One region of the Streptomyces sp. MCA2 genome, then DNA from elsewhere that is predicted to be linked to it. Evidence: riboswitches for the same ligand, from Rfam matches in the RefSeq annotation. Region 1 holds a riboswitch; each other region holds the start of a gene.

Region 1 (5,881 bases):
ACCGACGTCTTCGAGGCCGGGCGGCCCGGGACCGACGACGACTTCTCCGGTCACGGCGGCCTCTCCCACGGTGCCGACAGCACCAGCGAGGCCGCCGCCGTCGCGGACGCCATGACACAGGCCATGCCGGTCACCGCCGCGGCCCCCGCTCCCGCCGGACGGCGGGTCGCCGCGCCGGCTGCCGGAAAGGCCGTCCGCGGCCGGGGCCGGAAACGCCCGGTGAAGCGGTCGGCGCTGCTGACCGTCGCCGTCCCCTCGGTCGCCGCCATGGGCGTGTGCGCCGTGGCCGCCGCGTCCGTCACCGGAATCACCGGGGACGACAAGAGCGAAGCGACCGCCCAGGCCGCGCCCGACGCCGGGGCCGTCAAGCCGTCCGCGGCCAACAACAAGCTCGACACCCAGCTCGCCGGACTCAGCGCCAGCGCCGACGACTTCCGCGACCGGGCCAGCCGCACCCAGGAGCGGATCGACCTCAAGGAGCGCCAGGCGCTGGAGCGTGAGCGCAAGGCGAAGGAGGCGGCCCGCAAGGAGGCCATGCGCCCCAAGTTCGTGCTGCCGGTCAAGCAGCACGGGCTGAGCGCCACCTTCGGCCAGGCCGGTGTGAACTGGATGTCCGTGCACACCGGCATCGACTTCCCGGTCAGCTACGGCACCCCGGTCATGTCCGCCACCGACGGCACCGTCCGCACCCAGTGGAACTCCGCCTACGGCAATATGGCGATCGTGACGGCGCCCGACGGCACCGAGACGTGGTACTGCCATCTGAGCAGCACCAAGATCCGGTCCGGGTCGGTCAAGGCCGGTGACCAGATTGCCTATTCGGGCAACTCCGGCAACTCCACGGGCCCGCATCTGCACTTCGAGGTGCGCCCCGGCGGCGGCTCCGCGGTCGACCCGCTGCCGTGGCTGCGCGGCCACGACCTCAACCCGAACTGACCGCCGTCCCTGCCGGGTGACGGATCCCGTCACCCGGCCCGCACGGCTCCCGTTACAGCTTCTCCACCGGCGCGTACCGCAGCAGCAGCCGCTTCGGCTTCTCGCCGCCGAAGTCGATCGTGGCCTCGGCGTTGTCGCCGCTGCCCTTGACGCCGACGACCGTGCCGAGCCCGAAGCTGTCGTGGGTGACGCGGTCGCCGATGGTCAGCGCGACCACCGGACGGTCGCTGGCGCGACGGGTCGCAAAGCCGCTCGGGCCCTTGGCGCGCGACGACGACAGTGCGCCGCCGAAGCCGCCGCCTCCGCTGCCCGCCGACATACCGCCCATCGACGCGGACGGCGTCGCCGGGCCCGTCCGCTTCCACTCCACGTAGTCGCCCGGGATCTCCTCCAGGAACCGGGAGGGCGGGTTGTACGAGGGCTGGCCCCAGGCGCTGCGCATCGTCGAGCGGGTGATGTAGAGCCGCTCGCGGGCGCGGGTGATGCCGACATAGGCGAGCCGGCGCTCCTCCTCCAGCTCCTTGGTCTGGCCCAGCGAGCGCATGTGCGGGAAGACGCCGTCCTCCAGGCCGGTCAGGAAGACCGTCGGGAACTCCAGGCCCTTGGCGGTGTGCAGCGTCATGAGGGTGATCACGCCGCTGCCCTCCTCGTCCTCGTCCGGGATCTGGTCGGAGTCGGCGACCAGCGCGACCTGCTCCAGGAAGTCGGAGAGGGTGCCCGGATTGTCTTCGCCACGCTCCTGCTCGAACTCCAGGGCCACGGCGGCGAGTTCCTGGAGGTTCTCGATCCGGGTCTCGTCCTGCGGGTCGGTGGAGGCCTGGAGTTCGGCGAGGTAGCCCGTGCGCTCCAGGACCGCTTCCAGGATCGTGGCGGGTCCGGCCTTGGACTCCACGATGGTGCGCAGCTCCTCCATGAGGACGTTGAAGCGCTTGACGGCGTTGGCGGAGCGGGCCGCCATGCCGTACGCCTCGTCGACCCGCCGCAGCGCCTGCGGGAAGGTGATCTTCTCGCGCAGCGACAGGGCGTCGATCATCGCCTCGGCGCGGTCGCCGATGCCGCGCTTGGGGACGTTCAGGATGCGGCGGAGCGGGACGGTGTCCTCGGGGTTGGCGAGCACCCGCAGGTACGCGAGGACGTCGCGGACCTCCTTGCGCTCGTAGAAGCGGACGCCGCCGACGACCTTGTAGGGCAGCCCGACCCGGATGAAGATCTCTTCGAAGACACGGGACTGGGCGTTGGTGCGGTAGAACACGGCGACATCGCCGGCCTTGGCGTCACCGGCATCCGTCAGCCGGTCGATCTCGTCGGCGACGAACTGGGCCTCGTCGTGCTCGGTGTCGGCGACATAGCCGGTGATCTTGGGGCCGGCGCCGGCGTCGGTCCAGAGGTTCTTGGGGCGGCGGTTCTCGTTGCGCTCGATGACCGCGTTGGCGGCGGAGAGGATCGTCTGCGAGGAGCGGTAGTTCTGCTCCAGCAGAATCGTCGTCGCGTCCGGGTAGTCCTCCTCGAACTGGAGGATGTTGCGGATCGTGGCGCCGCGGAAGGCGTAGATCGACTGGTCGGCGTCACCGACGACGCACAGCTCGGCGGCGGATTCGGCGGGGCCGACCAGCTCGCGGACGAGGGTGTACTGGGCGTGGTTGGTGTCCTGGTACTCGTCGACGAGGACGTGGCGGAAGCGGCGGCGGTAGTGGTCGGCGACATCGGGGAAGGCCTGGAGCAGGTTGACCGTCGTCATGATGATGTCGTCGAAGTCCAGGGCGTTGGCCTCGCGCAGCCGCGCCTGGTACATGGCATACGCCTCGGCCAAGGTCTTCTCGAAACCGTCGGCGGCCGTCCCGGCGAAGGTCTCCTCGTCGATGAGCTCGTTCTTGAGGTTGGAGATCTTCGCGCTGAAGGACTTGGGCGGGTAGCGCTTGGGGTCCAGATCCAGATCACGGCAGACCAGGGCCATCAGGCGCTTGGAGTCGGCGGCGTCGTAGATCGAGAAGGAGGACGTGAAGCCCAGCTTCTTGGACTCGCGGCGCAGGATGCGGACGCAGGCGCTGTGGAAGGTGGAGACCCACATGGCGTTGGCGCGCGGGCCGACGAGCTCCTCGACACGCTCCTTCATCTCACCGGCGGCCTTGTTCGTGAACGTGATCGCGAGGATCTGGCCGGGGTGGACATGGCGCTCGGCGAGCAGATGCGCGATGCGGTGGGTCAGCACCCGGGTCTTGCCGGAGCCGGCGCCGGCGACGATCAGCAGCGGGCCGCCGGTATGCACCACGGCGGCCTTCTGCTCGTCGTTGAGCCCCTCCAGCAGCGTCGCCGGGTCGAGGGCGGGACGGGCGGCGCCGTCGCGGTAGAACGCCTCTCTGGGGGCGGGCGCGTCGAACCGCCCGCCGAAGAGGTCGGCGGGGATCTCCTCCGGGGCCGGGCCGTGCTCGTCCTCGGGAGGCGGCTGGTGCTCCTCCTCGCCCTTGTGGCCGAGGTCCGCCAGGAAGCTGTCGTCAAAGAGGCTGCTCATCGCCCACCGAGTCTAGGCTGCCGCACTGACAGCCCGCCGCGGAGTAGGCAATTGCGGGACGCATACGGAGCGGGCCGTGGCGCCGCGGCAGGTCAGGAGGCCGGGCCCTTCACAGACCGGGCACCGCGTCGTCTACCCGAATCCGACATCTGCCACAACAACCCCCGCATCGCGTTCAGGTCACGAAAAGGTTTCGGGCATATCGAACATCAGCCTTCACAGGAGCCACACGAGTTGGCTAACGTCCTCGCTCAGGCAGCCCGCCTCCCCGTGGACGACAGCGTCCGCACGGGCCGCCCACGCCGAGTCCGGCCCTGCCCTGAGGCATCCGGAGCCGGGGACCCACCAGCACCACCGGGGTGAATCGATCCGGGCAGCCGCCGTCGGCGGAGGTCCGGACCGTAGGGCAAGCCTTCCGTCAGCGACACCGCCCGAACCCGACAGCTAACCCGGTAGGCGGTCCACGGAAGGAGTCGCCGGCCTTGGCGTCGCATCGCAAGCCGCGCACCAGCATTCTCGCCTCACCCGGAGGCCGTCGTACGGCGGTCGGACTCACCACCGCCGCCCTCGCCTCGGCCACGCTGCTCTCGCAGTCCGCCAACGCGGCACCCCGGGCGCCCAAGCCCGGCATCGAAGAGGTCAAGCAGAAGGTCGACGGCCTCTACCACGAGGCCGAGGTGGCCACCCAGAAGTACAACGCCGTCAAGGAGCGCGCCGACGCCCAGCGCGACACCGTGGACGGCCTGCTCGACGCCGCCGCCAAGCGCGCCGAGAAGATGAACGAGTCCCGGCGCATGCTGGGCACCTTCGCCTCCGCGCAGTACCGCACCGGCGGCCTGAACCCGACGGCGCAGCTGATGCTCGCCAAGGACCCGCAGCAGTTCTTCGACCGCAGCCACCTCATGGAGCGGATGACCGGCCGGCAGAAGCAGGCCGTCTCCGACTACCAGGAGCAGCAGGCGGCGGCCGCCCGGCAGCGCGCGGAGGCGTCCCGCAGCCTGGAGCGGCTCCAGACGTCGCAGGCCTCCCTCAAGGAGTCCAAGCGGTCCGTGCAGGGCAAGCTGGCCGAGGCCCGGCAGCTGCTGTCCCGGCTGACCGCCCAGGAGAAGGCGCGGATGGCGGAGCTGGAGCGCCGCAAGGAGGCGGCTGCCAAGCGCAAGGCCGAGGAGGAGGCGCGCAAGCAGCAGGAGCGGGAGCGACAGCGGCAGCACGACGGCGGTGGCCCGTCCGGCGGGCAGACCGGTGGCGGCACCGACGACGGCTCCACCGGAGGTTCGTCCTCCGCCAAGGCCGAGAAGGCGCTCGCCTTCGCCCGCGCCCAGACGGGCAAGCCGTACGTCTGGGGCGCCACCGGCCCCAGCTCCTACGACTGCTCGGGGCTGACCCAGGCGGCGTGGAAGGCGGCCGGCGTCGATCTGCCGCGGACCACCTGGGACCAGGTCAAGGTCGGCCAGCGGATCGCCACCAAGGATCTCAAGCCCGGTGACCTGGTCTTCTTCTACGACGACATCAGCCACGTGGGCATGTACATAGGCGGCGGCAAGATGATCCACGCCCCGCACCCGGGCGCCAACGTCCGGGAGGAGTCGATCTACTACATGCCGATCTACGGGAGCGTCCGCCCGGGCTGAGGCCCCGCTCCCCCTCAGGCCACCCCCCACGGTCACCCCCCACACGCCACCGCGCGGCCGTCGCCTCCCGAAACGGAGTGCGAGGACCGCGCGGTGTGCTGTGGAGGGGCGTTCTTCCCGGGTGCCGCGGAGGGGTGTTCATCCCGGAGCGCGGGGCCCTGTTACCGCGCCGCCGGCCGCTCCGCTCAGGTCCAGAGCACCGCGATGAAGATGTTGGCCACCGTCAGCGCGCCGACCGCGCCGAAGACCGGCTTGGCGACGCTCTCCTCGTCCCGCTTGACGTAGACCAGCGCCAGGATGACCACCAGAACGGCCATCTTGATGCCGAGCTTGATGTTGTTGAGGCTGTGGTCCTGGGCCTGGTTGAGGCCGACCAGCACGATGCCGGTGACCAGCATCGTCAGCGCACCGTGCAGCATCGCGGGCACAAAGCGGGCGGTGCCCGCGCTCATCGCCTTCATCTGGGTCAGAAAGCCGCCCAGCAGGGAGGCGATGCCGATGATGTGCAGGCCGACGAAGATATTGATTACTACGTCCATAGTGCTGGATCGTAGCCGCCGCATAGCACGGCCCTTCCGGCAGGGCGCCCACAATCGCCGCTTCGGTCAGGCCGGGCCCGGTCCCGGCCGTGCGGCCTCGGTGCCATGGTCACCCGTGCACCGGTCACGGTCGAAAGCGAACAATCCCGGGCAAGCGGACTCCTTGCCGTGACGCACAGGCTTAGCGTCCTCCTCCAGGCGGCCGACTCCCCGCCATCGCCGGCCTCCCACCGGCGTCCTGTCGGCCGTCCCGCCGAGAGGTGCGG
Region 2 (5,881 bases), on a different contig from region 1:
CTAACTGGATGTACATCCTGTACATTTTGTACGGAGGAGAGGAGCAGACATGCTGCGACCGACGGCCCGCTATGTCCTTCCGGAGTTCACCGAGCGCACCTCACAGGGGACGCGCACCATGGACCCGTATTCCAAGCTGCTCAGCGAGCGCATCGTCTTCCTGGGCACCCCGATCGACGACGCCTCCGCCAATGACGTGATGGCGCAGTTCATGCACCTCGAACACGCCGCGCCCGAGCAGGACATCTCGCTCTACATCAACTCCCCCGGCGGCTCGTTCACCGCGATGACCGCCATCTACGACACGATGAACTTCGTGTCGTGCGACGTGGAGACCGTCTGCCTGGGGCAGGCCGCCTCCTCCGCCGCCGTACTGCTGGCCGCCGGCGCGCCCGGCAAGCGGCTGGCACTGCCCGGGGCCCGGATCCTGATCCACCAGCCGTCGTTCAGCGAACCGGTCCAGGGGCAGGCCACCGATCTCCAGATCCAGGCGGAGGAGATGCTGCGCACCCGCGACGTGCTGGAGGAGATGCTGGCCAGGCACACCGGCCAGCCCCGCGAGCGGATCGCCGCCGATATCGAACGCGACAAGATCTTCGACGCCCTCGCCGCTCAGGAGTACGGCCTGATCGACGGACTCACCCGCAACCGCAAGCAGTCGGTCCGTGGGCCCGTGGCGCGGTGAGCCCGATGCTGCCCCCCGAACCGCCGCCGCTGCCCGCACTGACCCGCGCCGAGGGCGAGCTGATCGACAGCTATCTGGAGGTGATCGACCTGCTGGGCCGGATCAACCCCACCCGCTGCGGTGGCACCTACAGCGGACTGCGCGCCGCCCAGGCCCTGGTGGGCAAGGCGACCCGCCTACGGGACGCGCTGACACTGATGCACAGCCGGGGCGAGAGCGAGGTGCACCGCGGAACGCTGACCCGGGCACTGCGGGTGCTGGACGGCGAACGCCGGACCGGGCTGGTGACGGTGCCGCCACCCGAGGAAATCTGACGCGACACGCGCCGGAGGCTGCACATACGGCGTAGCGTCCGCGCCCGATGTGGGGAGGTGACGAATTGCGCGGGGCGGACACATTTTCTCCGGCCCTTGATGTTTCGCCCCTGGTCCGGGGGGTGCAAGACCCCGCGCCGCGGCAGCTGAGGGAACAAATCTAACCATTCGGGTCAATTGTGACCCATCTCACATACGGCATTTTCAGCTCGGAATTCGGGTGCTGGGTGCGTGACGATCCCTTCGACGACAAGACCCCGCCACAGCGACGGGGCGGTCCGGACGGGCGCCTAATCCCGCCGCCGTGCCGGATTCCGGTCGACGATGTGGATCGGCGGGAGCGGAGGACCCGAGCAGAGCGGGGCCCGGCCTTCACGGCCGAGGGCTCCTTGGGGTGAAGCCGTGCATACGGCCGGGCATCTTCGCCTGCCCGAACCCGACAGGTCTTCCTTCGCAGGCGGCTGACGAAGGGTTTGCGCATGACCGTGCGCATGCATACGCCGAATCTGCTGGCGCGCGCCGGCACCGTCACCGCTCTGACGCTGGTCACCCTCGGCGGGACCACCATGGCTCCAGGAGCGGCCGGGAACGCCGAAGCCGCGTCCGTATCCGTCCATGCGCTGCGGATCGCGGCTTCCAAGGGAGGATCTCCGTACCGGTACGGCGCCCAAGGGCCGCACGCCTTCGACTGTTCCGGGCTGACGGTGTACTCGTTCAAGCGCGCCGGGCGGGCCCTGCCACGCACCGCCGCCGCGCAGTACAGCCGCACCCGGCACATCCCGGCCTCCTCGCGCCGCCGCGGTGACCTGGTCTTCTTCCACTCGCGCAGCGGTATTTACCACGTCGGTATCTACGCGGGCCGGGGCCGGATGTGGCATGCGCCCAAGGCCGGGAGCGTCGTGCGGCTGGAACGGATCTGGAGCCGCTCGGTCTGGTACGGGCGGGTGCACTGACCTGGCCGTTCATCTCACGATCGGTGAATTGTCGCCGCCGGGTTCGTGCCGGTGGGCGCCGAGGTGCTGAGGTGCCGCACGGCGGTCGTGGCTGTCGTGGACCGGCCGGAGAAGGTTCGGTTGTGCGCCGCCCTCAGGCGAGCGCCAGCTCCACCAGCAGGATGCCTCCCAGCGCCGTGAGCAGCGCCCCGGTGGTGGCCTCCAGGGCACGGGCCACCCGCGGGCGGCGCAGCCAGACGCCCAGCCGGTCGACGAGCAGCGCGACGGCGGGGAACCACACCAGTGCCATGGCGACGACCATCGTCGCGAGCAGCAGCGTCCGGGGCAGCGCGGGCTGTCCCGCCGGGACGAACTGCGGGAGCAGGCTGAGGAAGAGAACAGGGGCCTTGGGGTTGAGCGCATTGGTCAAAAAGCCCTGCCGCAGGCTCTGCGTGGTGCCCAGCAGAGCGGCGGGCCGGGGGCCGTCGGCCGGTGCGGTGCCGGCCGGGCCGTCGGTACCGTCCGTGGTGGCCGCCCGGCGGCGGAAGGCCGCGGCCAGGGCGCGGACACCGAGGTACAACAGGTAGCCGCCGCCGAGGAGTTGGACGGCTCCGAAGAGTGTGGGCACGGCGACCAGCACCGCCGCGAGCCCGGCCACCGCCAGGGCGGTGTGCACCAGCAGCCCGCCCGCGACTCCGACGGCGGTCGCCACCCCCGCCCGGCGCGAGTCGAGCGCATTGCGCACCACGACCGCGAAGTCCGCGCCCGGCATGGCGACCATGCCCGCGGCGACTCCGGTGAAGGCGATCAGCTGTCCGTCCATGAGTGCAGCATCGCCGGTCCGAGCCTTTAATAGGTATTGGCAATGTTCTTGGAGAGCCTAAAGAGATTCTTATGTACGACCCCACACGGCTGGCCGCCCTGGTAGCGGTGGCGGAGGCCGGTTCGATCACCCGGGCCGCCACCCGGCTGGGCTACACCGCTCCCGCGCTCTCCCAGCAGCTCGCCAAGCTGGAGCGGGAGGCCGGGACGGCGCTCCTGGTGCGCCACCATCGCGGGGCTCGGCTGACGGCCGCCGGTGAGCTGCTGCTGGTACGGGCCCGGCGGGTCCTGGACGAGCTGGATCAGGCGCGGCACGAGCTGTCCCGGCTGGCGGGGCTGTCCGGCGGCCGGCTGCGGGTCGGCACGTTCATGACCGCCGGCACGCATCTGCTGCCGCCCGCGCTCAGCGCGTTCCGGCGGGCGCACCCCGATGTGGAGCTGAGCGTGACGGAGTACGTACCGCCGCAGGCGACCGCGGCGGTGGCGCTGGGCGAGGTCGATCTGGCGCTGACACATGAGTATGTGCCGGGCGAGGCGATGCCGGCGCCGGAGGGAGTGCGCCTGGAACCGCTGCTGACCGAGGAGCTGGTGCTGGTCACGGCGCCCGGCCATGCCCTCTCGGCGGGCTCCGGACGACTGCCGCTCGCCGAGCTGGCCGGTCAGCCGCTGGTCAGCATGGCGCCGGCCAATCCCAACCGGCGGGAGGTGGAGTCGGCGCTGGCGGCCGCCGGGGCCAGTGAAGCGGTGCGCTGTGAGTCGCCGAGCTATGCCGTGGTGTGCGCGCTGGTGAGCGCGGGGCTCGGGGTGGCGGTGGTTCCGGAGATGGTGGCGGAGGGGTCGATGACACCGCTGGGGGTCCGCCGGCTGGACCCACCGGAGCTGCACCGCCGGATCTCGGTGGCCTACCGCCCCGGCGGCACCCCGGCCGCCGACACCTTGCGGGCCCTGCTGCGCGGGGCCTTCACCCGCCACTCCCCCGCGCCGTGACGACGGACGGCCGCGGCGGACGGACGGCCGCGGCGGACGGACGGTCTCACGGACGGACAGTTCCGCGGACAGACGGCACAGGGGCCAGACGGTTCCGCGGACGGCGGCCTGCCGCGGGGCCGGCCGCCGTACCGCTCCGCACGGTCGCCGGCTCAGCCCGTCGGCGCCGTGGCCACGATCGTGCCGACCGCCCGGTCGAGCTGAGCAGCCGTCAGGTCCGCGCGGGCGGTGAGCCGCAGCCGGGAGATCCCGTCGGGCACGGACGGCGGCCGGAAGCAGCCGACCGCGAGCCCGGCCGCACGGCAGTCGGCGGCCCACCGGAGCGCCGCTTCCGGCGAGGGGGCACGTACGGAGACCACGGCCGCGTCCGGGCGTACCGCCGTCAGACCCGCCGCGGTGAGCCGCTCGTGCAGCCCCTGAGCGATCCGCACGGCCCGGGTGGCGCGCTGCGGTTCACGGCGCAGCAGCCGTAGCGCCGCGAGGGCACCGCCCGCCGCCGCCGGGGCGAGACCGGTGTCGAAGATGAACGAACGGGCGGTGTTGACCAGATGCTCGATGACCCGGGCCGGTCCGAGCACCACACCGCCCTGGGAGCCGAGCGACTTGGAGAGCGTCATGGTGGCCACCACATCACCGTCACCCGCGAGTCCGGCCGCCCACAGCGCGCCACGGCCCCCTTCGCCCAGCACCCCCAGGCCGTGTGCGTCGTCGACGAGCAGCCCGGCTCCCCGTGTCCGGCAGACCTCGGCCAGCGCGGGGAGCGGCGCGGCGTCCCCGTCGACCGAGAAGACCGAGTCGGTCACGGCGAGCGCCCGGCCGTCGTGGCCGGTCAGCGCGGCACGTACGGCCTCCGGGTCGGCGTGCGGAACGACTTGGGTACGGGCCCGGGAGAGCCGGCAGCCGTCGATGAGGGAGGCGTGGTTGCCCGCGTCGGAGACGATCAGGGCGCCCGGGGCGGTGAGTGCCGTGACGGCGGCGAGATTTGCGGCATAGCCGGAGGACAGCACCAAAGCGGCCTCGAAGCCGCAGAATGCCGCGAGTTCCGTCTCCAGCAGGGCGTGCAGCTCGGTGCTGCCGGTGACCAGCCGGGAGCCGGTCGCGCCGGCGCCCCAGCGGTGTGCGGCCTGGGCCGCACCACGGGTGACCTCCAGGTGCCGGGCGAGCCCTAGATAGTCGTTGCCGGCCAGATCGAGCAGCGGGGAGTCGGCGGGGCGGGGGCGCAGAGTGCGGACGAGTCCGGCGTCCCGGCGCTCGGCGCAGGCCGTATCGAGCCAGTCGAAGGCCGCGTCGTACGCCGCACGGGCGGGCTCGGCGGAGGGCTCGGTGAGCCTCGCCGGGGAGGTGTCGCGAAGCAGCGACGGGGCGGAGTCCTGCGGCATCGGCTTCCTTCGTCTGTCGGCTTCGATTGTGGGCTGTCGATAGACGTTAGCGGTCGTTCCGCAGGCGCACGGTGTGGCGATACACACACCTCGATCGCAGCTCGTTGTGGGAATCCTCCTTGGCCGGGAGCGGTGGCGTGCGTCAGGATCAACGCCATGGACCTGCTGAACACACTGGTGGACAAGGGACTGCGGCGCGAGTTGCCGACCCGCGAAGAGGCACTGGCTGTATTGGCCACCTCCGATGACGAACTGCTCGATGTCGTGGCCGCGGCCGGAAAGGTGCGCCGCCAGTGGTTCGGGCGGCGGGTCAAACTCAACTATCTCGTCAACCTCAAGTCGGGGCTGTGCCCCGAGGACTGCTCCTACTGCTCCCAGCGGCTGGGTTCGAAGGCCGAGATCCTCAAGTACACCTGGCTCAAGCCCGACGACGCCTCCAAGGCGGCCGCCGCCGGGGTGGCCGGCGGCGCCAAGCGCGTCTGCCTGGTGGCCAGTGGCCGGGGCCCCACGGACAAGGACGTGGACCGCGTCTCGGAGACGATCTCCGCCATCAAGGAGCAGAACGAGGGCGTGGAGGTCTGCGCCTGCCTCGGTCTGCTCTCCGACGGCCAGGCCGGCCGGCTGCGTGCGGCGGGCGCCGATGCGTACAACCACAACCTCAACACCTCGGAAGCCACATACGGCGACATCTGCACCACGCACGACTTCTCGGACCGGGTCTCCACCGTCCAGCAGGCCCAGGCGGCCGGTATGTCGGCCTGC
Region 3 (5,881 bases), on a different contig from region 1:
ATCATCGTCGGCATGGTCCGCCAGGAGACCGGCACCGAGGGCTTCCTGGTCGGCCTCGGCCTGGCCGTCTTCCCGGTACCGCTCCTCATCGCGGCGTTCTGCTGGCTCGACCGCGTCGCGCCCGAGCCCTGGCGCAACCTCGCCTTCGCCTTCGCCTGGGGCGCCTGTGCCGCGACCCTGGTAGCGCTCCTGGCCAACGGCTTCGCGACCGACTGGCTGGCCGCCAACATCGCCTCCGCCTCCGCCTCCGAGGCCGAGGCCTGGGGCGCCACGGCCATCGCCCCGGTCGTCGAGGAGGTGGTCAAGGCCGCCGCCGTACTCCTCCTCTACCGCTTCCGGCGAGGCGACTTCGACGGCATCACGGACGGCATCGTCATCGCCGGCATCACCGCCACCGGTTTCGCCTTCACCGAGAACGTCCTCTACCTGGGCAACGCCTTCGGCGAGGACCAGTCCCTGGGCCACTCCGGCCTGGACTCACTCACCGCCGGCACCTTCTTCCTCCGCATCATCGTCTCCCCCTTCGCCCACCCGCTCTTCACGATCCTCACCGGCCTCGCCTTCGGCATCGCCGCCACCCGCTACCCCCGCCGCCGCGCCGCCCGCATCGCACTCGCCCTCCTCGGCCTGCTCACCTCGGTCCTCCTGCACGCCATCTGGAACGGCGCCTCCTCCCTCGGCGACCTCGGCTTCCTCACCGTCTACGGCCTCTTCATGGTCCCCGTCCTCATCGCCCTCACCTGGCTGGCGATCTGGGCCCGCAACCAAGAACTGCTCTCCCTGCGCGGCTACCTCGCCCCCTACATCACCGCCGGCTGGCTCACCCCCACCGAACCCGCCGCCCTCTCCTCCCTCAAAACCCGCGCCCTGGCCCGCGACATCGCCCGCCACACCCAGGGCCCCGCCGCCGCCCGCGCCGTCACCGAATACGCCACCATCGCCACCACGCTGTCGTTCCATCGACGGCGGGCTTGCCTCTTGGGCCCCTCCCCGGACTTCATGACCAGGGAACAGCACTTGTTGCAGCATTTGCGGCATTACCAGGCTTGGGGGCAAACGGCGTTGGTGGATGCGTGGGTGACCGGGGAGCAGCCATACGGCCCCGAAGACTCGCGCAACCGCACCAATTAGCGCCGACCCTGACCCGCACAACAGCGACCGCCGGCCCCACACCGTTCGTCGCCGACGGACCCCTATCTCCGTCGACAGCGGGGTACGGAGCGCCTTTACTCACACGGCGCCCCTCATCTGACACCCCTCATTGGCACCCCGACCGGAGCGCCCACGCCTGAGGCAGCACATCGTGCGGGATCCGCGAAAACCGCGCGTAGGGTCGTCAGAGTTATCCCCTGATGTGGAGGTTTCTGTGATGACCGGCGTACCGACAAGCGTGATTGCAGCAACCGGCCTGCTGGGCGGCTACGCCGTGGCCCGCTGGACCAAGAAGCGGCCGCTCGGCGGGGTGGCGCTCGCTGTGGCCGGGGCCGTGGCGGCCAAGGGGTGGCAGGAGAAGGCGGGGAACGCGACGGCGGCGGCGTTGGGTGGGGCGTACGTGGCGGCGTTTGCCGGGTCGCATCCGTTGGCCAAGAAGATCGGGGCCTGGCCTTCGGTGTGTGCGGTGGCGGGTGGGGTGGCCCTCGCGTCCTGGGTGGCGGTGGACCGCCGGAAGTAGGGCGGGAGCAGAGCGGAATGTGGAGCGGAATGTAGAGCGGGCGCAGAGCAGGAGCGGAGTGCGGGGAGGGGGCGGGGCCTTGGTGGCCCCGCCCCCTCCGCCCCTCGTCTGGCGTGGTTCAGGCCGATGCCTCATTCAGCAGCGCCAGTTCCGCCTCCGTCAGCGTCAGGTCGGCCACCGCGAGCAGCGCCGGCAGCTGTTCCACCGTGCGGGCGCTGGCGATGGGTGCCGCGACGGTGGGCTGGGCGGCGAGCCAGGCGAGGGCGACGGTGGCCGGCTCGGCCTCGTGGGCGGTGGCGACGGTGTCGAGGGCCTGGAGGACGCGCTGACCGCGGTCGGTGTCCACGTACTTGAGCGCGCCTCCGGAGCGGGCGCTGTCGACGGTCGTCCCCGGGCGGTACTTGCCGGTCAGGAAGCCGGAGGCGAGGGCGAAGTACGGGACCGCGGCGAGGCCGTGGCGGGCGGCCACGTCGGCGAGTTCACCCTCGTAGGTGTCGCGGGAGACCAGGTTGTAGTGGGGCTGGAGGGCGACATAGCGGGCCAGGCCCTCGCGGGCGGAGAAGGCCAGGGACTCCTCCAGGCGCTTCGCCGAGATGTTGGACGCGGCGATCTCGCGGACCTTGCCGGCCCGCACGAGGTCGTCGAGAGCGGTGAGGAACTCCCCGACCTCGAGCGATTCGTCGTCATAGTGGGTGTAGTAGAGGTCGATGTAGTCGGTGCGCAGACGGGTGAGGGATCCGTCGACCGCGGACTTGATGGTGGCGGCGGACAGGCCCTTGAGGTCCGGGTGGGCGCCGACCTTGGTGGCGATGACGACATCGGAGCGGTTGCCGCGGGAGGCCAGCCAGTTGCCGAGGACCGTCTCGGATTCGCCGCCCTTGTTGCCGGGGACCCAGGCCGAGTAGGCGTCGGCGGTGTCGATGAAGTTGCCACCGCCCGCCACATAGGCGTCGAGCACGGCGAAGGAGTCGGCTTCGTCGGCCGTCCAGCCGAAGACGTTCCCGCCGAGGGACAGCAGGGAAACGGTGAGCGAGCCGAGCGGCCGGTGGTTTCGGGGGCTTTGTGTCGCGGTCATGCGTGGTGGCAGCGTCGGGGGGCGCGGAGTTATTCCTTCCGCTGCCCCCCAGCAGCCACGTCCGTCAGCGGTGTCACCAGAGGTGTCACACGTTGAAGCCGCGCGTCATACCTTGAGGCCGCACGTCACGCCCTGAGGCCACGCGCCAGACGTTGAGGCCACGCGCCACGCCAGCCCTGAAGCCGCGCGTCACACCCTGAGGCCCCGCATCACACCTGCCCTGAAGCCGTACGTCACACATTGATGCCATGATCGCGCAGCCACGGCATCGGGTCGATCGGGTCCCCGGCGTCAGGGCGCACCTCCAGGTGAAGGTGCGGGCCGGTGACGTTGCCGGTGGCGCCGACGCGGCCGATGACATCGCCCGTGTTGATCTTGCCGGAGGTCTTCACCATCGAGGACAGGTGGCAGAACCAGAGTTCGGTGCCGTCGTCGAGGGTGAGGACGATGCGGTAGCCGTACGAGCCGGCCCAGCCGGCCTGGGTGATGGTGCCGGAGTGGACGGCCTTGACGGGAGTGCCGGTCGGCGCGGCGAAGTCCTGTCCGGTGTGGTCCGCGGCCCAGCGGTCGCCGGCCTGGCCGAAGCCGGCGGTGAGGGTGTACGAGGAGACCGGCGCGATGAAGTTCTTCGCCAGCTTGGCGAGGCGGGCGGCCTCCGCCTTCCGGCGGGCCGCTTCTTCGGCCTCGCGCTTGGCCTCCATCTCGGCCGCCTTCTTGGCTGCTGCGGCCTTTTCGGCCGACTTCTGGTGCGTGGCGGCTTCGGTCTCGGCCTGCTGGAAAGCGGCGTGTTCGGCGGCCTCACGGGCCTCGTGCTCGGCCGCGTCCTGCTGCGCGTCGGCCTGCTGGAGGATGCGGCTGCGCAGCGCCTCGCCGGCGCCCGTGCCCGAGTCCGTCCGGGAGGCCTGGGTCAGGGGGCCGGAAACGTCCTGAACCGCACCGTCCGTCGCGGAGGCCGCGGCCGCGGCGGAGTCCGTGCCCGAGTCCGAGTCCGATATGAGGTCGCCGACGCCGGGGAGGGACTCGGCGTCCGGGAGCTTGTCGGCGAGGTCGTCGGCCATTCCGCCGACGTCCGGCATGGAGATCGGAACCGCCGGGCGGCCCTCGGCCGTGGCCATTCCGCCGGCGCCGACCGCGGCGATGACGCCGACGCCCAGGACCGTGCCGCTGCGGGCGAGTCCGCCGCCGCGCTGCTTGGCCACCCGGTGCTTGCCGCGGACGGAGCGGATGGAGTCCTCGGTGGGATTCCATTCCTCCCACGGTCCGTCGTTCATGTTGTCCGCATCACCGGGGCCTTGAAAGGCACCTCGGTGATCGAGGTCGTAGGCGGACGGACCCTCGGGGGCAGGCCTGTTGGACGCCACGGGGGCGCTCTCCTTTCCTTCCTTCTCGCCTACCGGGTTAGCTGACGGGTTCGGAGCAGGAAGGTCTCCTACGGGCGCCCGCTGGCGGAGGGCGTCCGATTCACCCCAAGGAAGTGGTTCCCCGGTTCCCTTGGTGCAGTTCGAGGTGCTGGAGGTGCGTGAAAAGCGCGTGCGGGATTCGGCGTCGGCGCGCGGTGCCGCCTCTTGCGACGGCTGGGACGACCGCGCTGCGTTATCGGACAGTAATAGAGATCGCAGCCGAATTCCAAGCCTTCCCGTGAATCCCTGTCGTCTCCGCACAAGGTTTGGCATGGACTTTTTCGGCCACCATGGCCGCAAAACGGGCGAGTTGACCGTCCACCTCTAAACGATCTCCCGTTGATTGTGCGTCAGTTGTTATGCGGAGGGGTGCCCCTCGGTTACGGAACGTGAGAGCAGTAACGTCGGATCATGGTCGTCAACGTCGGGAACACCGGGAACGTCGAGAGCGCTGCCGCCGGCGCCTGGGGAGTGGCGGGGCGGTACCGGGAGTTCTCCTGGCGTCAGGCCCGGGGGCGGTGCACCGCGCATGAGGAGCTGAGCGCGCGGATCGGCCACGACCCGGAGCTCTGCGATCTGCTGTCGGGGTCGCTGCCGGCCGGCGACAAACAGCAGCCGGACCTCCTGCTCGCCGCCGTCCGCTATCTCGACGGGCCGCACGCCGAGCTGGGCCCGCGCGGTGACATGGCGTACGGGCGCTGGCGCGAGTGGACCATCCGGCACTGGGACGAAGTGCGCGCGGTGATCATGCAGCGCTCCGCCCGGACCGACGAGCCGGCCCACTGCGCCACGCTGCTGCCACTGCTCGCCCGCCTGCCGCAACCGCTGGCGCTGCTGGAGGTCGGCACGTCGGCGGGCCTGTGTCTGCACCCCGACCGCTATCGCTACCACTACCGCTACGAGGACGACCGGGGCGCGGGCGGGGGTGCCCTCCCGGGAGGCGCCCTCCCGGGAGACTCCCTCCAAGGAGACGTCCATCATGGAGACGCCCTCCACGGAGACGCCCACCGACCAGACCCCCTCCGGGCCGAGGTAGGGGAGCCGGGCAATCCGCTGGTGCTCGGGTGCCGTACGGGATGGCCGGCCGACGAGCTGCCCGACCGGCTGCCCCACATCGTCTGGCGGGGCGGGATCGGCCTCGACCCGCTCGACCCGGCTGCCGAACCGGACGATCTGCGCTGGCTACAGGCACTGGTCTGGCCGGGCGACGGGGCGCGGGCGGCGCGGCTGTCCGCGGCCGTCGACGCGGTGCGGTCGGTGCCGCGGCCGCGGATGGTGCGCGGCGATCTGCTCGACGAGCTGCCCGCGCTCGCCGCCGAGGCGCCGCCCGAGGCGACCCTGGTCGTCTTCCACACCGACGCGCTGATCCACCTCCCGCCCGCCCGCCGCGAGGAGTTCGCACGGCTCGTACGGTCGCTGCTGGACGGCCGGGCCGGCGGCGGGCACTGGCTCGCCAACGAGCACCACTCCGTCCTGCCCTGGACCACCCCGCCGGCGCACCACCCACCGCACCCGGATGACGCACTGCTGACCCTCGCCCTGGACGAGCGCCCGGTCGCGCTCACCGGTCCCCACGGCGAGATCCTGCGACGGCTCCCGGGCGCGGAGGGCCTGGCCGGGGGCTGAACGGACGACGCCCCCGCACACGCCCCCATACGCCCCGTCACGGCACCCCGCAACGCCTCCCCACGCCCCCATCGGCCGCCATGCCCCCACCGGCCGCTACACCCCCAC
Region 4 (5,881 bases), on a different contig from region 1:
GTCCGCCAGGACCTCTGCATGCGGCGGGGCCGTTTCCGTGTGCCGGAATCCGGTCGCTGCGCCTGTGGCCGGGATATCGATATATGCGCTCACCGCATGCGCCGTACGCATTACGGCACGGGGGAGCTAAATTCCGGGGGACCCGACATGCGCCGCAATACGCAAAGTATTTGGCGCGCACCCTTCTCCCTCCCTCTCCCGCTTGCCGCAAAACAGGCAGCGGAATTCGGGCTGAAGGCGGACCGAATAGAGAAAGCCGCCCCGGCTGCCGGAGAAATATTCGCACTTCTTTGTATACGGGGCCCTTGTTAAGGGCGGGCACGCGCCGTGTTGACGTGTGGTTTCGGATCCCTCACCTCCGTCTTGGCGGGGCGCCGCAGCCGGTACACCGGGAGTGAGCGCTCGACATGAGCCGCCATCAGGGCGCGGGCCCGCTCCGCGTCCCCCCGGGCCACCGCGTCCAGCACCGCACCGTGTTCGTCCCACGACTCCCCGGCCCGGGCCGGCAGTTCCACCACATACATCCACTCGATCTTGCGCCGCAGCTGAGTGAGCAAGGCCGTCAGACTGGGGCTGCCGGCCGCCTGGGCCAGCGTCTCGTGGAACCAGCCGTCCAGTTGGCGCAGATCGGCGGGGTTGCCATGACGGGCCCGCTCGCGGCCGAGCCGTACCAGACCACGGAGCACCTTGAGGTGAGCCGGGCTACGGCGGGCGGCCGCACGGGCGGCTCCCAGCGGCTCCAACAGGGCGCGGACGGCGAGGAGATCGGCGGCCTCCTGCTCGGTGGGCTCGGCGACACAGGCACCTGCGTGGTGGCGGGTGGTGACGAACCCTTCGGACTGCAACGTACGCAGCGCTTCACGGACCGGCACTCTGGAGACGCCGTACCGGGCCGCCAGGATCTCCTCGATCAGCCGGCTCCCCGGCACCAGCGCGCCGGAGACAATGTCGTCGCGAATCGCCGTGCACACCGCATGCGCGGAAATATGGCCTCGCATCTTCCGTGCCTCCGCCGTAATCCCCTGGAAACGCCGCCGGTCGGCGACTTTTCCGTGACTCTATTCGACGGGAACGGCTTTTCCGAAGGACTCCGGTTATTCATGGATATTTTTTGGCCAGCAGCCACGGGTTGCCGACGTATCGCGGGTCGCCGGCGTATCCGGTGCACGCACACCGCAGCCGCACACCGGATAACGCCGAAGCCCCGGCCGTGTGGCCGGGGCTTCCGTCGGATGCGCGGTGCGACGCGGGCCTGCGGGGCGCGCGGCCGGGCGAGGCCGGAGGTCAGGCGTTGACGCCGTGCGAGCGCAGGTAGGCGACCGGATCGATGTCCGAACCGTAGTCGGCGCCGGTACGGGCTTCGAAGTGCAGGTGCGGGCCGGTGGTGTTGCCGGTGGAGCCGGAGAGGCCGATCTGCTGGCCCGGGGTGACGTGCTGGCCGACCGAGACGCCGAGCGACGACAGGTGACCGTACTGGGTGTAGGTGCCGTCGTTCATCTTGATCACGATGTTGTTGCCGTACGCACCGCCCCAGCCGGCCTCGACGACGGTGCCCGAGCTGACCGCGTGGACGCTGGTGCCGGAGGCGGCGTGGAAGTCGATACCGGTGTGACTGCCCGAGGACCACAGGCCGCTGGAGGCCTTGTACGAGGTGGAGACGTAGGAGTCCGCGACGGGGGCGACGAAGGTGTTGAGGCGCTTGCGCTCCGCCTCACGGGCGGCGCGCTCCTTGGCCTTGCGGGCGGCTTCGACACGCTGCTTGGCCTCTTCGGCCTGCCTCTTGGCCACGGCCTCCGCCTTGGCCTTCGCGGCGGCGGCCTCGGCCTCTGCCTGCTGCGCGTCGGCCTGGGCCTCGACATGGTTGGCGAGCTCGTCGCCCAGCACGACGGCCCGCTGGAGACCGGTGTCGTGGGTGCGCGCCTCGTCCGTGGCCGCCAGCGCCGGCGAGGCCACGGAGGCGACAACGCCGCCGGCCGCGAGGGTGGCTATGCCGGCGATGCTGCGGGTCGTTCGAGCGGGGCGGTTCGCACGACGGTGCTTCCCGGTGGCACGGATGAACGCCATGTGGCTGGCTTGTCCTTTCCTTCCTTCTCGCCTACCGGGTTAGCTGACGGGTTCGGAGCAGGAAGGTCTCCTACGGGCTCCTCCGGAGAGGAGTCCGATTCACCCCAAGGGACACTGGGTCCCCGGCTCCCCTGGCTCGCGCCGTACGGGGACTCGGCGATGACTGCCCGGTGCCACTGTTGTGGCGGACTTGTGACGAACAGCCGGACCGACGCTAAACGGGGCAACTTTCAATCGGCAAACAGATCCGCTTTTTTGTGCGGGATGCCACAAGAACCGTGGCACCAGCCGCAATAAACCGGACATACAGCGGCTCCCGTGGCGCGAACGCCACGGGAGCCGCTTTGTCGATATATGACCTTCCGTCACATGGCGGGACTAACCGCCGACGACCGTCACCTCACCGATGCCCAGCGCCTTGATGGGCTCGGCGATCTGCGCCGCATCGCCCACCAGCACCGTCACCAGCCGGTCCATGGGGAAAGCGTTGACCGCCGCCGCCGTCGCCTCGACCGTGCCGGTCTCCGCGAGGCGGACGTACAACTGCGCCTGGAAGTCGTCCGGCAGGTGCTGTTCCACCTGGTCGGCGAGGGTGCCCGCGACGGCTGCCGCGGTCTCGTACTTCAGCGGCGCCACCCCGACGAGGTTCTGTACGGCGACGTCCCTCTCGTCGTCCGTCAGCCCCTCTGCCGCGAGGGTGCGCAGCACCTTCCACAGGTCCTCCAGCGCCGGGACGGTGGAGGCGGTGTCCACCGAGCCGCTGATGCCGAGCAGCGAGGCTCCCGTGGCCCCCTCAGGAGAGGTGGGGGCGGTGGAGCGGAGCACCTGGCCGAAGGCGCGCACCCCGTAGGTGTAGCCCTTCTCCTCCCTCAGGACACGGTCCAGACGGGAGGTGAGGGTGCCGCCCAGGCAGTACGTGCCGAGGACCTGCGCGGGCCACACCCGGTCGTGCCGGTCGGCACCGATACGGCCGAGGAGCAGCTGCGTCTGGACGGCTCCGGGGCGGTCCACGATCACCACGCGGCCGGTGTCGTCGGCGACGATCGGCGAGGCCTTCAGCGGCTCGCCCGTCGAGCCGCTCCAGGCGCCGAGGGTGTCGGCGAGCGCGGCGTCCAGGTCGACGCCGGTGAAGTCACCGACGATGACGGCAGTGGCCGTGGCGGGCCGTACATGGGCGTCGTAGAAGGCGCGGACGGCCCCGGCATCGACGCGTCCGACGGTCTCCTCGGTGCCCTGGCGCGGCCGCGACATCCGGGATGTGGCCGGGAACAGCTCCTTGGACAGCGCCATCGCGGCGCGCCGGGCCGGGTTGGCGAGCTCGTGCGGGATCTCGTCGAGACGGTTGCGCACCAGCCGCTCGATCTCGCTCTCCGGGAAGGCGGGCGCGCGCAGCGCGTCGGCGAGCAGCCCGAGCGCGCGGTGCAGCCGGGACGCCGGCACTTCGAGGGACACCCGTACACCCGGGTGGTCGGCGTGCGCGTCCAGTGTGGCGCCACAGCGCTCCAGCTCGGCGGCGAACTCCTCGGCGTCGTGCTTGTCGGTGCCCTCGGACAGGGCACGCGCCATGATCGTGGCGACGCCGTCCAGGCCCTCGGGCTCGGCGTCCAGCGGAGCGACGAGGTTGATCTCGACGGCGACGACCTGCTGGCCGGGGCGGTTGCTGGTCAGGAGCGTGAGCCCGTTGGGCAGTTGGCTGCGGCCGGGGGCCGGGAAGGCCCACGGCCTGGGCGCGCCGCCCTGGGGCTGGGGGTGAAAGTCCATGCTGCTCACGGGGGAATCGGCGTGGGTGGTGGCGTCGCTCACTGGTCCGCCTCCCCTTCCTCGGTGTCGGCGGCGTCGGTCGGCTCGTAGACGAGCACGGCGCGGTTGTCGGGGCGCAGCCGGGCCTTGGCGACCGCCTGCACCTCCTCGGGGGTGATGTCCAGGACGCGCTGCACGGCGGTCAGCGCGAGCTGCGGGTCGCCGAACAGGACGGCGAAGCGGCACAGTTCGTCGGCGCGGCCGCTGACCGTGGCCAGCCGGTCCAGCCATTCGCGCTCCAGCTGGGCCTGTGCCCGCTCCATCTCCTCCGGGGTCGGGCCCTCGGCGGCGAAGCGGGCCAGCTCCTCGTCGACGGCGCGCTCGATGCCGGGGACCTCCACGCCACCGGACGTCTTCACGTCCAGCCAGCCCAGCGAGGGTGCGCCGGCCAGCCGCAGCAGGCCGAAGCCGGCCGCCACGGCGCTGCGGTCGCGCCGCACCAGCCGGTTGTACAGGCGGGAGGACTCGCCGCCGCCCAGGACGGTCAGCGCGAGGTCCGCGGCGTCCGCCTCACGGGTGCCGTCGTGCGGCAGCCGGTAGGCCGCCATCAGGGCCCGGGCGGGCACGTCCTCCTCGATGACCTCGCGCAGCTCGCCGCCGATGACGTCGGGCAGCGTGCCGTCGCGCGGCGGCTGCTTGCCGTCGTGTCCGGGGATCGAGCCGAAGTACTTCTCCACCCAGGCCAGCGTCTGCTCGGGGTCGATGTCGCCGACGATCGACAGGACGGCGTTGTTGGGCGCGTAGTACGTGCGGAAGAACGCCCGCGCGTCCTCCAGGGAGGCCGCGTCCAGGTCGGCCATCGACCCGATGGGCGTGTGGTGGTACGGGTGGCCCTCCGGGTACGCCATGGCCGTCAGCTTCTCGAAGGCCGTGCCGTACGGGACGTTGTCGTAGCGCTGGCGGCGCTCGTTCTTGACGACGTCGCGCTGGTTCTCCATGGAGTCGTCGTCGAGCGCGGTCAGCAGCGAGCCCATCCGGTCCGCCTCCAGCCAGAGCGCGAGCTCCAGCTCATGGGCGGGCATGGTCTCGAAGTAGTTGGTGCGCTCGAAGCTCGTGGTGCCGTTGAGCGAACCGCCGGCACCCTGCACCAGCTCGAAGTGGCCGTTGCCCTTCACCTGCGCGGAGCCCTGGAACATCAGGTGCTCGAAGAGGTGAGCCAGGCCCGTACGGCCCTTGACCTCGTGGCGGGAGCCGACGTCGTACCACAGGCAGACCGCTGCGACCGGGGTCAGGTGGTCTTCGGAGAGCACCACGCGCAGGCCATTTGCCAGCCGGTGCTCGGTCGCTGTCAGGCCGCCGGAGCCGGCTTGTTCTGTGGCCGTGTGACCCATGGGCATGTACGTCCCTTCGATCCGCTTGCGAGGAAGTTCTGTCACTGTATGCAAGCGGATCGGCATCTGGCGAAGTTCCCGTGCGACCGGCCCCGAACGTGCGTCGCCCTCGGCCCCGCAGGAGGCGAAGGGGGGAGTCGCGGTCGGCGTTGTCAGTGGGGCGGTCCACAATGGTCCGCGTCAGACTCACACATACTCGCGGGTCGATCGCCAGCTGGTTGACCCGGCCAGTTGACCGTTGGTCCGATGTCGCCCCCCGACCTCGGCAGTAGACGCAGCAGAAGGAGCCGCAGCCGCGATGGCCCGCCGCAGCACGAAGACCCCGCCGCCGGACGACTTCGAGGAGAGGATCCTCGACATCGACGTCGTCGACGAGATGCAGGGTTCCTTCCTCGAGTACGCGTATTCGGTCATCTACTCGCGCGCCCTGCCGGACGCCCGCGACGGTCTCAAGCCCGTGCACCGCCGCATCCTGTACCAGATGAACGAGATGGGGCTGCGGCCCGACCGCGGCTACGTCAAGTGCGCCCGCGTCGTCGGTGAGGTGATGGGTAAGCTCCATCCCCACGGCGACGCGTCCATCTACGACGCACTGGTGCGCATGGCGCAGCCGTTCTCGATGCGGCTGCCGCTGGTCGACGGCCATGGGAACTTCGGTTCGCTGGGCAATGACGACCCGCCGGCCG

The links. Region 1 has a riboswitch for cyclic di-AMP ahead of M8I34_RS27995 (C40 family peptidase). Riboswitches for the same ligand answer to the same signal wherever they lie in the genome.
Region 2: linked by a shared signal. The riboswitch ahead of M8I34_RS32870 (C40 family peptidase) and the one ahead of M8I34_RS27995 (C40 family peptidase) in region 1 are both predicted to bind cyclic di-AMP.
Region 3: linked by a shared signal. The riboswitch ahead of M8I34_RS16055 (M23 family metallopeptidase) and the one ahead of M8I34_RS27995 (C40 family peptidase) in region 1 are both predicted to bind cyclic di-AMP.
Region 4: linked by a shared signal. The riboswitch ahead of M8I34_RS25290 (M23 family metallopeptidase) and the one ahead of M8I34_RS27995 (C40 family peptidase) in region 1 are both predicted to bind cyclic di-AMP.

What each region holds. Positions count from the first base shown of each region.
Region 1 covers NZ_JAMJFM010000039.1:54,024-59,904, reverse strand. The annotation lists gene M8I34_RS41705 (peptidoglycan DD-metalloendopeptidase family protein) at 1-936, shown strand, start outside; gene pcrA (DNA helicase PcrA) at 989-3,445, opposite strand; cyclic di-AMP (ydaO/yuaA leader) riboswitch at 3,736-3,920, shown strand; gene M8I34_RS27995 (C40 family peptidase) at 3,928-5,076, shown strand; gene M8I34_RS27990 (hypothetical protein) at 5,262-5,615, opposite strand.
Region 2 covers NZ_JAMJFM010000053.1:14,389-20,269, forward strand. The annotation lists gene M8I34_RS32860 (ATP-dependent Clp protease proteolytic subunit) at 50-685, shown strand; gene M8I34_RS32865 (hypothetical protein) at 691-999, shown strand; cyclic di-AMP (ydaO/yuaA leader) riboswitch at 1,277-1,474, shown strand; gene M8I34_RS32870 (C40 family peptidase) at 1,479-1,952, shown strand; gene M8I34_RS32875 (LysE family translocator) at 2,086-2,754, opposite strand; gene M8I34_RS32880 (LysR family transcriptional regulator) at 2,826-3,740, shown strand; gene M8I34_RS32885 (8-amino-7-oxononanoate synthase) at 3,893-5,119, opposite strand; gene bioB (biotin synthase BioB) at 5,276-5,881, shown strand, end outside.
Region 3 covers NZ_JAMJFM010000016.1:138,763-144,643, reverse strand. The annotation lists gene M8I34_RS16070 (PrsW family intramembrane metalloprotease) at 1-1,131, shown strand, start outside; gene M8I34_RS16065 (hypothetical protein) at 1,370-1,672, shown strand; gene M8I34_RS16060 (aldo/keto reductase) at 1,791-2,747, opposite strand; gene M8I34_RS16055 (M23 family metallopeptidase) at 2,981-4,108, opposite strand; cyclic di-AMP (ydaO/yuaA leader) riboswitch at 4,120-4,275, opposite strand; gene M8I34_RS16050 (DUF2332 family protein) at 4,559-5,773, shown strand.
Region 4 covers NZ_JAMJFM010000033.1:17,796-23,676, forward strand. The annotation lists gene M8I34_RS25285 (GntR family transcriptional regulator) at 309-998, opposite strand; gene M8I34_RS25290 (M23 family metallopeptidase) at 1,285-2,064, opposite strand; cyclic di-AMP (ydaO/yuaA leader) riboswitch at 2,078-2,233, opposite strand; gene M8I34_RS25295 (pitrilysin family protein) at 2,443-3,825, opposite strand; gene M8I34_RS25300 (pitrilysin family protein) at 3,864-5,195, opposite strand; gene M8I34_RS25305 (DNA topoisomerase (ATP-hydrolyzing) subunit A) at 5,494-5,881, shown strand, end outside.